Regions from separate parts of the Herbaspirillum sp. FG34 genome, predicted to be linked through region 2. Evidence: riboswitches for the same ligand, from Rfam matches in the RefSeq annotation. Region 2 holds a riboswitch; the other holds the start of a gene.
What was found. A riboswitch is a leader RNA that binds a small molecule or an ion and turns the genes downstream of it on or off. The one in region 2 is predicted to bind cobalamin.
Positions count from the first base shown of each region.

Region 1 (6,092 bases), on a different contig from region 2:
TGGAGCAGGCGCGTCAGGCAGCCACACGCAGCCCATAAGAAACATCCCTCGCGAAAAGGGATGCAGATTGACATACGGGTGCACGAGAATACGAAGCTTCTTTCAAGTCTTCGGGATCAGCGGGCTGCCCTGGGCAGCCAGGAAGACCATTCCGTCCGGGCTTGCGAGGGGGACGAAGCGGCAACCGAAGGCGGCTTCCAGCGCAGCGGGCTGCATGACCGCCTCCACCGTGCCACCTTGCGCGGCACTGCCATCGAGCAGCAAAACGTGCGAAGCAAAGCGCCTGGCCAGATTGATGTCATGACAACTGGCCACTACCGCCCCGCCCTGCTGCGCCAATGCCTGCAGCAGCTGCATCACCTGCCATTGCGCGGCGATATCCTGATGCGAGGTCGGTTCGTCCAGCAGATAGAGCGCGGGGGCCTGGACCAGCAGGGTCGCCAGCGCCACGCGCTGGCGCTCGCCGCCGGAGAGTCGCAACAGGTCCTGGGTCGCCAGAGCAGCCAGGCCGACCTGTTCGAGCGCCAGGCTGGCCGGTGCGGTGTCGCGTTTCTCGCCACCCCAGCCATCGCCATGGGCGAAGCGGCCGGCCATGACGGCCTCCAGTACCGGCAGCGAAAACGCATCCTGTTGATGTTGCAATAGCAGACCCCGCTGCAAGGCCAGTTGCGCCGGCGAGTAGCAAGACAGCGCACGCCCCTGCAACAGTACCTGCCCGCCATGGGGCGGCTGCAAACCCGCCAGCACATGCAGCAGGCTGCTCTTGCCCACGCCATTGCGGCCCAATACGCACCAGAACTGGCCGGGCCGGACCTGCCAGTCCAGTCCATCGAGCAGCAGGCGGGCACCGGCCCGCACGACCAGCTGGCGCGTCTCCAACAAGGGAACGGAAGACCCCTTCATGTGCGACTCCGCGCCAGCAGCCACAGAAACAGCGGCACCCCCACCAGGGCGGTGATGACGCCCACCGGCAACTGCACCGGTGCCACCACCGTGCGCGCCAGCAGGTCGGCCAGGGTCAGCGCCGCGCCGCCGGCCAAACCACAAGCCGGCAGCAGCAGACGCTGGTCATTGCCCAGTAGCAGCCGCAGACCATGCGGCACCACCAGTCCGACAAAGCCGATGGTCCCGGCCATGGCCACGGCGCCGGCGGTGCAGGCGGCGGCCACGCACAGCAGCATCACGCGCAGCCGCATCACCGGCACACCCAGCAACTGAGCAAAGGCATCGCCGCGCGCCAGCAGGTTCAGCGACGGCGCATGACGCCAGCTCCACAGCAGCGCCAGCAGCAGGACCGGTGCCACCAGGGGCAGCAGACGCGCATCGTCGAGGTCGCCGATGAGCCAGAACACCATGCCGCGCAATTGGGCATCGGGCGCAATCGACAAAGCCAGGGAAATGAGCGCACCGAACCCGGCCGCCAGCATCACCCCCGTCAACAGCAGGCGCTGACTGGAGAGCAAGGGCGAGATCGCCAGATGCCGCAGCGACTGGCGCACCAGCCCGAACAGCAGCAGCATGGCCAGGCCTGCACCCAGCAAGGCGCCGGGCGCCGTGACCGCCTGCAGCGGCCAGCCCAGCCGCAACGCCACCAGCATGGCCAGCAGGGCGCCCGCCGCAGAACCACCGGACAGGCCCAATACATAAGGATCAGCCAGGGGATTGCGCAACAGGACCTGCATCAGCGCGCCCGCCAGGGCTAGCGCACCGCCCACCACAAAAGCCGTCAGCGCCCGCGGCACCCGCAGCGACAGCAACAGTGCCACGCTGTCGGCCGGCGATGAAGGACGCAGGCACCCCGTGCTGCCGCACAGCGCCGCCACCGACAAGGCCAGCAGGGATAGCAGCAGCAAGATGCACAGCACGGGCAGATAAGGTCGCATGGGTGGCAGGCTCAGATCAGTGGCAGAAGCGCGGGCTTGGCTTCAGAAGTCGTAGCGGGCGGTGAATTTTACTGCCCGTCCATCTTCCGGATAGATGCCCGATACCGCCCCGCCACTGCAGTCATAGGCTTGCGAGTAATACTTGCGGTCGGCCAGGTTGGTGCCGGTAACGGCCAATTCCCAGGCGCTGACACGTACCGCATAGCGGGCATCGAAGGTGGTGAAGGACGGCATGCGCGCGCAGGTGTTGGCAAAATCATTGCCCATGCGCTGGCGGTCCACCCAGCGCGCCCCCACATCGGCACTGTGCTGGCCGGACTTCCAGTTCAATCGGGTCGACAGCGTATTGGCCGGCACCAGCGCCAGTTGCTTGCCGCTGTTGTCGCCCTGCACGAAACGCGCATCGATGTGCTGGTAGGTGGCACGCCACCCCAGGGTCTCGGTCAGCTGCACGCGCCCTTCCAGTTCCACGCCCTGATGACGGGTCGGGGCCAGGTTGCTGTTGGCACCGTTGCCGCCATTGGCGGTGGGGTCGTAATACAGCTCGTCACGCACGCGATGGCGGAACCAGCGCAGCGTCACCTGGCGTGCGCTATTGCCCAGGGTCGCGCCCAGTTCCAGATCATGCGAGACCTGGGGCTTCAGGACCGCGCCGCTGGGCAAGGCGGTGAAACCGTTCTCGTCGGCCGTGGCCAGGCGATAGCTCTGGCCGGTCTTGACGAAGCCGCGCAGCAACGGCAGCGGTGCGTAGCTGGCCTGCAGGTCCCAGGCATTGACGGCACTGGTGCGGCCATAGGCACCGGAACCACTTAGCTGGGTGAACTGCTCGCGGCGCACGCCGGCGGCCACGCGGGCATTGTGGTCGAACTCGATTTCATCGCGCAGATACAGCGCCTTCGAATGCTGGGAGGCATCGCTGTTGCCATAGCTGGCGTTGGTGGCCGAACTCCATTGGGCCAGGTCGACGCCGGCAATGGCCTCGTTCTTCCAGAAACCACTCTCGAGTACGTGGCGCAGGCGCGGCGAGAACTGGGTAGTGCGTACATTGTTCTGCGCGGTCGAGCCGCTGCTGACATAGGTGGAGCGCGAGATCTTCTCGCGATGCGACAGTTCGGCGGCCACATCAAAGGCACCAAAACGGCGTTCCAGGAAGGCCGTAATGCTGTCGTTGTCATAGGAGCCATGGTCCAGTGGCTTGCTGGTCTGATGCGCATTGGCTTCATATTGCGCTTGCGTCAGGCTGCCCGGCAGGCCGAAATCGGCCCGGGACAGGTTGGCGCGCAGGCCGAAGCGCCAGTCGCTGGCGAACCATTGCACCGTGGTGCTGGCGTTTTCCTGGTTGGCACGGCTGTTGTGGCGCCAGTTGTCGGCGTGCGATTTGGCATAGCTGGCATCGATGGACATGTTGTCCCAGCCGCGCGAGACCGCTGCCCGGCCCGCGCGCTGACCGTTGCTGCCGACTTCGCCCACCACGGTACCGTGCGCCGCATTGGCCTGCGGGCGGCGGGTGATGATCTGGATGGTGCCGCCGGTGGCGCCGCTGCCATAGAGGACGCTGCTGCCACCGCGCACGATCTCGATACGTTCGATGGTCTCGATGGGAATCGACGACAGCAAGGGCGTCGTCAGTTCGTTCTCGGAAATACGTACACCGTCGACCAGCACCACCATGTTCTGGTCCCCATTGGCGCCGAAGCCGCGCAGGTCCAGCGGGAAGTCGCGCGGACCGGCCAGGCTCTGGCGCCCGTAGACGCCGCCCAGCTTGCGGATGGCTTCATTGGCGTTGTCGATGCCGGCTTCGCGGATCTGCTCGGCGGTGATGACCGTGGTGGCCACCGGCGCAAAGGCCGGATCGTTCGGGAAGCGCGAGGCCGACACCACCACGGCCGACAGCGGCTGGCTGGCGTCGGCCGCCTGGCTGCCGGCGGCCAGGGTCGAGAGGATGAGCGCAACGGCGGTGCGCAGGGCAAAACGGGGGCGTGGACCGCCGCAGCGGGCCGGGAAATGAGCGATGTGCATGAAAAGACAGTCGATGAATGTGTGCAGCCTGCCTCCCCGCAAGCCGCAATCAACGGAAAACCGCACCAGCATTGGCTGTGCAGCTCCCTCCTGTTCTGGCCGGTCTCCGGACTGCAGGCATGACCATCGGCCTTCCCATGTGGCGAAGTGAACGTTCGCGCAAAAACACAGTGGCGTGGAAGACGGTCTCGCCGGCATGGCGAGACGCATCGTCTCACTGCTGCCGGCACCTGGTTACCGTTGCGGGGGCAGTACACCTTGGCCGGCCCTCCTGCTTGCTGCAGGCGGCCTGGCGCGTGTTTCCCGTTTAACGGCCGGCGAGGATACGCCGGCGGGCACCAAAACCGCGCCATTGTAGGCGTGCAATGTGCAGGCCACAAGCGCCCGGCAACAGATGATGTAAATCAGCACAAGCCCGAGCACACTAATTGCTTTCAGGAAAAAGCCAGATAGAATTCATCCCCAGCAGCTTTATATAGAATAAATTCGATTCTTCTATCGAAAACATTTGAAACGCGGTCTCCGGCGCTGGGTGGTCGGGGCCGAAAAATTGAAACAAATGGGGGATTTCACTCGCTGTTTGGCCGATGAGATCACGGCAAGCGGTCCTATACTCGGCGCCATGGCATCGTCGACCGATGGACTCTTGGCGGGTCCGCTGGCCTCACTGTCATCCCTGAACCGTTGTCGTGGTCTGCGGGCCTTCAGACTCTGCCTCTGGCTGCCGATATCTCCTTGATATCGGGGAAAGGGTAGTTGCTGTGCCTCCCGGAACGACGCATTTGATCCGCCTACGGGCAACTTTGCACAGCAGTGCGCCGACGAGCGCACACCTTTGTTGGGAGAATCAGTAATCATGAGCGACGACGTTGATCTGGAAGCATTGTTTGACGAAATTTCCTCGCAGACGCTACCGGGCATGACCGCCGAACCGGCCGCCGCCACCGCCAGCACCGACGAGGCAGCCGCAGGCGAACAGGAAGACCAGAGCGACAAGCCCATGTATGAACGCCTGGGCGGCATCGTGCGCCTGTTGCACGATTCCATGCGTGAACTGGGCTACGACCGCTCGCTCACCGACGTAGCCGAGCAGATCGGCGACGCCCAGAGCCGTCTCGAACACATCGCCACCCTCACCGAGCAGGCGGCCAACAAGGTGCTCAATGCGCTCGATTCGGGCATGCCGGCCCAGGACCGCCTGCAGGAACAGGCCAAGGACATCAACGCCCGCTGGACCAGGCTCTATGCCGGCCAGATGAACATCGACGAGTTCAAGGCGCTGGCAGGCGACTCGCAGAAATTCTCCACCTCGGTCATGGAATCGACCGAAGCGGAAAAGGCGCGCATGCTGGAAATCATGATGGCCCAGGACTTCCAGGACATCACCGGCCAGCTGATCAAGAAGATCGTGGCCATCACCGCCACCGCCGAGCGCGAACTGGCGCAATTGCTGCGCGACAATGCACCGCCCGAGGTGAAGGCGCAGATGGATGCGGAAAAACCGGTCACCCTGATGAATGGCCCGTCCGTGGGGGGCACCGCCATGGCACAGGACGACGTGGACGACTTACTCGATAGCCTGGGGTTCTAATGGATGACGAAATGCTCAAGGATTTTGTCGTTGAAGCGTTGGAGCTCGCCACCAACGTGGAAGAGCATCTGCTGACGCTGGAACGACATCCTGATGACCTTGAAATCCTCAACGCGGTCTTCCGCGCATTCCACACCATCAAGGGTGGTGCCGGGTTCGTGAACCTGCCGGCCATGGTGTCGGCCTGCCACCTGACCGAAAACCTGTTCGATGCGCTGCGCACCGGCAAGGCCCCGGTCACGCCGCTGGCCATCGAAGCGGCGCTGCAGGCCAGCGGCTTCGTGGCCGACCAGTTGAACGAATTGTCCAACGGCGCCGCGCCCGACAGCCTGGCCTCGATGCCGGCGGAACTGAAAGACATCCTGACCCAGGCCATCGAAGGCAAGAGCGAAGCGCCGGCACCCGCTGCGGCTGCACCTGCCCCGGCGGCAGCGGCACCCGCGGCAGCACTGGTGGCGGCTGCGCCCGCTGCTGCGGCCAGCGTCGATGGCAGTGCCAGCGTGATGAAGAATGGAGAACTGGACTGGCCCGCGCTGTACCAGGCGCTGGTGCCGGGCGCGGCTGCCGCGCCGGTGGCTGACAGCCCGGTCGAGGCCGCT
Region 1 is NZ_JBMDJS010000019.1:14,398-20,489, forward strand. Features, by position in the region: gene ACODSZ_RS19730 (cobalamin-binding protein) at 1-38, shown strand, start outside; gene ACODSZ_RS19735 (ABC transporter ATP-binding protein) at 103-903, opposite strand; gene ACODSZ_RS19740 (FecCD family ABC transporter permease) at 900-1,883, opposite strand; gene ACODSZ_RS19745 (TonB-dependent receptor family protein) at 1,926-3,902, opposite strand; cobalamin riboswitch at 3,983-4,260, opposite strand; gene ACODSZ_RS19750 (protein phosphatase CheZ) at 4,759-5,493, shown strand; gene ACODSZ_RS19755 (chemotaxis protein CheA) at 5,493-6,092, shown strand, end outside.
Region 1: another riboswitch for cobalamin. It lies ahead of ACODSZ_RS19745 (TonB-dependent receptor family protein); the one in region 2 lies ahead of ACODSZ_RS03460 (CbtB domain-containing protein).

Region 2 (6,092 bases):
TCAAGTAGCGAAGGGGATGTCCGGCATCTACCGCGTCCGCTTCGCTTCCTCCGATATCCATTCATCCAGAAAAAATTATGAGTAGCGTCCATCCCCTCGCCGGCAAGCGTGCCGCGCCTTCGGCCCTGGTGAACCTGCCGGTGCTGCTGTCGAACTATTACAGCCTGCGTCCGGAGGTGGCCGAGGCCAGCCATCGGGTGGCCTTCGGGACGTCCGGCCATCGCGGCAACGCCAATGCCCACAGCTTCAATGAATGGCACGTGCTGGCCATCACCCAGGCCATCTGCGACTACCGCAAGGAACAGGGTTTCAAGGGCCCGCTGTTCCTCGGCATTGATACCCATGCCTTGTCGGAGCCGGCCTGGCACAGCGCACTGGAAGTGCTGGCGGCCAACGCGGTGCTGACCATGCTGGCCGAAGGCAGCCCCTATGCGCCCACGCCGGCCGTCTCGCATGCCATCCTCACGCACAACCGGGTGCACCGCGACAAGCTGGCCGATGGCATCGTGGTCACGCCCTCGCACAATCCGCCGGACAATGGCGGCTTCAAGTACAACATGCCCAATGGCGGCCCGTCGGACTCCAACGTCACCAGCTGGATCGAGAAGCGCGCCAATGCCTATCTGGAGCAAAAGCTCGAAGGCGTACGCCGCATCAGCTTCGAGAAGGCCCTCAAGGCCGACACCACGCGCCGCTACGATTATCTGGACAACTACGTCGGCGACCTGCCCAACATCATCGACCTGGGCGCCATCTCGGCGGCCAACGTCAAGATCGGCGTAGACCCGCTGGGTGGCGCCGGGCTGCATTACTGGTCGGCCATTGCGGATCGCTACAAGCTCAATCTGGAAGTGGTCAATACCGATGTGGATGCGAGTTTTCGCTTCGTGCCGCTGGACTGGGATGCACAGATCCGCATGGATCCGTCCTCGCCCTATGCCATGAGCGAGCTGATCGCGCTCAAGGATCGCTTCGACGTGGCCATGGCCTGCGATACCGACCATGACCGTCACGGCATCGTCGCCAGGAGCACCGGCCTGCTGCCGGCCAACGATTATCTGTCGGTCGCGGTGTACTACCTGTTCGGCCATCGTCCGGCCTGGCGTGCCGATGCCGCCGTGGGCAAGACCCTGGTGTCCAGCCAGATGATCAATCGCGTGGCCGCCCACCTGGGCCGCAAGCTGCTGGAAATGCCGGTGGGCTTCAAGTGGTTCGTCGATGGCCTCTATGACGGCAGCCTGGCCTTCGGCTGCGAGGAAAGCGCCGGCGCCTCTTTCGTGCGTTTCGATGGCCAGCCCTGGAGTACCGACAAGGATGGCATTACCGCCGCCTTGCTGGCCGCCGAGATGACTGCCCGCACCGGCAACGATCCCGGCCAGATCTACCAGGATCTCACCCGGCAACTGGGCGCACCGCTCAATGGCCGCAAGGAAGCCGCCGCCACGCCGCAGCAGAAGGCGCGCCTGTCCAGGCTGTCGCCGCAGGATGTCACGTCCACCGAACTGGCCGGCGAAACCATCCGCGAAGTCATGACCACGGCCCCGGCCAATGGCAAGGCTTTCGGCGGCCTGAAGATCGTCACGGACAATGGCTGGTTCGCCGCCCGTCCTTCCGGCACCGAGAGCATCTACAAGATCTATGGCGAGAGCTTCCGCGATCAGGCCCATCTGGACCGCATCTTTGCCGAGGCGCAGGAGATCGTGACCCGCGCACTGAAGGCGGACTGAGCCCGGTCGCCGCGCCTGTCATGACCACGCCGCCCTCGGGGCGGCGTTTTTGTTCCTGCCTTCCTACAGGAAAATGGGCCGATGTCTGGCTGAGAGCAGGGCAGGGGCTTCGTAAGATGGTCATCGTCTGCCATCCCCGTCAAGGAGGACCCTCATGGCCCATTCTGATCCGGATCCCGTCTCGACCCGTGCGGCGCCTGCCTTGCTGCGTCCCCCCGCCATGTCGGCTACCGCCGAAACGCCGACCCCGCCGGACCACATCCAGCCGGACCCGGCCCAGGTGATCGAGCCCGACGGTACCGAAGATCCCCTGGCCAACGCCGATGACGGCCTGCTGCCTCGCCCCGGCAGTGCCGAGCCGGACCGCAGTCCGCCCCTTCCACCCACTCAGGAGAACCCCATGCACAAGCCCCAGGACACCCCGCCGGTGGAGGTGCCGCCGCTGGACCCGACCCCGCCGCAGGACCCCATTCCGCATCAGAACCCGATGGCCGGTCGCTGACGACCTGCTGTCGGCACACCCCGGTCGCTCCGACCAGGGATCGCTCCGAGGAGATCTGTTTGAACCTGAATCTGCATACCCCCCAAGAGACCCCTCCCGTCAACGAACCCAACATCCCGCCGCCGCCCCTGCCCGATGATGAGCCGGTCCCGGTGCAAGAGCCGCCGCTGAGCCCCCGGCCTTCTGACCCGCCGCTGCGCATGCAGGGCTGATTTTGCACTTTCGCACCGATCCGGTCGCAGCATCGCTGCGGCCTGATTGTCTCGCTTTTTTGCCTTTTCCTTCATGACGCCATAGCGCTGCCTGAGCTGCCGACCCTGTGCAAGGGCGTAGCGAGGCATCCTCTTCCTTTTTCTTCATCTGCCCCGGAAACCCCCGTCCTGCGGGGGTTTCTTCATTCTTTTGCGCGGATTGAGACTTTTCTCATTCAAGCCGACAAGCATTCGTGAAAGCATCTCTTTTTTCCGGCGACAGAAGATGAATTGAGCAAGGCTGCCGCCACGGTCGTGTTTTCTCTGAGGAGTAGCGCCGTGTTTCCATATTCCCCGCTGTCAATGGGCTTTCCTGCCGGTCGTCGACACACGCTGCTGTCGGCTCTTCCGCTCTACGTGCTGGTACGTCAGCCCAGTGCCGGCAGTGGCCCCGGCCAGGTACTGTGCGAACCCGTCATCGCCGGCGAGGCCGCCGGCAGCCAGGCGATGGTGGTTTATCTGTCGCCCTTCGAGGCCAGCCTGGACGCGCTCTGGCGGGGCATGCCGCCGACGGCCTACCAGGTCTTGCCGGCCTCGTCCTTCTCCCCGGACGAACTGGTGGCGCGCCACCACGGCTATCTGCCCTATTGTCTGCACGTGGCCTGGGGCGCGCGCGACGGTCGCCTGGCGGTGCGCGCGCAGGGCGAGCCGGTACGCTTGTCCTCGGCCAGCCTGGCCAAGGCCTCGCCGCTGATCGACTCCATCACGCTGGACATCGCGCTGCCCGATCTGGAGTGCTACGCCCGGCTGTGGGAATGCGCCGGACTGTTCGCCCGCAGCGAGACGCAGGCCAGCCTGCTGGCAATGAGTCCGCTGGAGCGCCACCGCCATGCCGCCCGCGCCATCGACCGGTTGCCCGGTACCGCCCCGCCAGGCCGCCAGATCAACCAGGTCGCGGTGTATGACGCCGAATCGGCCCAATGGCATTTCATCTCGCTGGATCTGCTGGCCGGGCCGGCCGCCGTCCAGTATTGACACCACGGTGGGCAGGCCGGGACGCCCCGGCCCGCCGCGTCACTTACTGACGGTCATTGAGAGTTTTCTGATATCCATCGGGTTTCCCTTCTGCAACTATTCGGAGTGGGTGTGGCCTCTGCCGCGCCCACCCCGATTCCTGTTCCCCGAAGGAGCTGCCCTTGAACCGCTTACTTCCTGCTGCATGCAGTTCAACGGCGAGCGCATTGCGCTGCCTGCCCGTGGTCTTGCTGTTGGTTTGTCTGGTGGCGCTGCCCGGGGCGCCGACGCCGCCGGCGCAGGTACTGGATCGCTGCCTGGTGGTCGACCGCATGACGGTGGGCCCGGTCAGCATCGATCCGGTGGCCGGGCGGGTGGAAGTCATGGAGGGCGGCGCGGCCTCACCCTACAGCCTTTATCTGCCCGATGCCGACAACCGCATGCTGCGCATCGGCTATGCCAGCGGCAAGGCGTCCGTGCGCGATTACCTCTTCGTCAACGCGCACCGTGGCTACCTGGACCGCGCCGTCGGCCTGACAGTGGACGCACCGCTACGGCTGGAGCGTCCGCACCGGGCCTCCTTTGCCGTACTGGGCTATCTGGGCGAGCGCTACCTGTGCCTGATGGAAGTGCACGGGCAGGGCGACCGGACGGGCCAGCGCTCGGCCTATGTGGCCCGCATCCCGCGCGGCATGGGGGCGGACATGCGGCTGTACTACAAGCAGTCGGACGCGATCCCGCCGGCGCCCCGCTGAGTTCGCCAGCAGCCGACCGGCTGGCCGATCAGGCTGACAATGCCGGTTGCCCAAGCCGGTCCCCGCCTTTATACTTCGCCCCTTAGCATTGCTTCTGGTATCCCGTGTGCAGCCGCGCCCGGGATTGAAACGGGAAGCCGGTGCGGCCGATGCCTCAGCATCGTGCCAAAGCCGGCGCTGCCCCCGCAACGGTAAGCGAGCAAGGACACGCACTACGCCACTGTGCCCCGCGCATGGGAAGGCGCCTGTCCGGAAGCCCCAGGCTTCAGCTCGCCAGCCCGGAGACCGGCCAGTGGCAACTTCTTGAATGTATCGCGGAGGGCGATCATGCGGAAAGCTTCCAACATGTCCCGCTGGCATTGAGCGGCGCCGTCGGTGCACGGCGGGATGTGGCATGGGCGCTCGCCGTGTGGCTTCCTTCGTTTCATCCACCTGCCCAAGGAAAGCGCATGTCCACTCCCTCCGGTCTCAATGCCCGCAGCACCGCCGACTCTTCCACTTCCAGCCGCACCGGCAGCCAGGTCTGGCGTGACCGCATCGCGCCGTCGCTGCTGGCCTTCGCGCTGGGCGTGGCGCTGATCTACGGCGCCGGCTTCGCCTCCCGCGTCGAGTTGCACAATGCTGCCCACGATGGCCGTCACTCGGCCGGTTTTCCCTGCCACTGAGGAGCGGATCATGAACTGGACGGTGTTTCGCCGCATGGCGTCGGCGGTGGTGGTGGCAGGGGCCTTGTCGGGCTTGCTGCTGTCGGGGGTGCAGCAATTCCAGGTGGAAAAGCTCATCCTCAAGGCCGAGCAATATGAAAAGGCCGGCGAAGCGACGGCCTCCGCAGCCCATGACCCTGGCGGCGAACCCGCTACCCAGGCGGGTGCCCACGACCATGCCCATGCCGGTGCCGATGAGCACAGCCACCATCACGACGCCCAAGCCTGGGAGCCCGCCGACGGTGCCGAACGCACCGCCTACACCGTGCTGGCCAACGTCAGCATGGCGGTCGGTTTTGCGCTGATGCTGGTGGCGGCCTTTGCCCTGAGCGGACGCCAGATCAGCTGGCGCAGCGGTCTGCTGTGGGGTCTGGCCGGTTATGGCGTGTTCTTCGTGGCGCCTTCGCTGGGCTTGCCGCCGGAAGTGCCTGGCACGCTGGCTGCGCCCCTGCAGGCGCGTCAGCTCTGGTGGGTGATGACCGCCGCCATGACGGCCGCCAGCCTGGGTCTGTTCGTCTTCACCCGGGGCTGGCCGGGCAAGCTGATCGGCGTGTTGCTGCTGGTAGCACCGCACTTCATCGGGGCGCCGCAACCGGAAGTGCACGGCAGCGTGGCGCCGGAAGAACTGGCGCAAGCCTTCATCGGCGCCACTGCGGCGGCCAATGCCGTGTTCTGGCTGGCGCTGGGCGGCCTGAGCGGTTTCTTCTATCGCCGCTTCGGCTGATGGGTCCGATCCGTCGGGGAAAGAAAGCAAGCAAGCCATGAGAACTCATCATCGTCACGTGCTCATGTGCGTGGGTCCGCGTTGTACCGACAATGGCGTGCTGGCCGAAGCCATGTTCGGCGTGTTGGGCGAGCAGATCGACGCCCGCCCCGCGCTGCGCGTCAAGCGCACCCGAACCCACTGCATGGTGGCCTGCAAGGCGCAGGCGCCGGTGCTGGTGGTCTATCCCGAGGGGGTCTGGTACCGCTGCGAGGATGCCAGCGCCATCGAGCGCGTCGTAGTGGAGCACCTCGAAGGCGGACGCGAGGTGAGCGAGCTCATCTTCCATCGCCTGGGCAGCGGCGACGTGCTGCCGCAACCGGAGTCCGGCGATGTCTGAACCCTTGCCCCGCATCGTCCTGCTGACCCACGCCCCGACCGACCTGGCCATGCTGGCGGCGGCGCGCAGCCAGTTGCCGCCCGACTTTGCGCCACT
Region 2 is NZ_JBMDJS010000002.1:309,824-315,915, reverse strand. Features, by position in the region: gene pgm (phosphoglucomutase (alpha-D-glucose-1,6-bisphosphate-dependent)) at 78-1,727, shown strand; gene ACODSZ_RS03480 (hypothetical protein) at 1,882-2,229, shown strand; gene ACODSZ_RS03475 (hypothetical protein) at 2,289-2,441, shown strand; gene ACODSZ_RS03470 (hypothetical protein) at 2,760-3,455, shown strand; gene ACODSZ_RS03465 (hypothetical protein) at 3,617-4,189, shown strand; cobalamin riboswitch at 4,268-4,497, shown strand; gene ACODSZ_RS03460 (CbtB domain-containing protein) at 4,639-4,854, shown strand; gene ACODSZ_RS03455 (CbtA family protein) at 4,865-5,617, shown strand; gene ACODSZ_RS03450 ((2Fe-2S) ferredoxin domain-containing protein) at 5,655-5,996, shown strand; gene ACODSZ_RS03445 (cobaltochelatase subunit CobN) at 5,989-6,092, shown strand, end outside.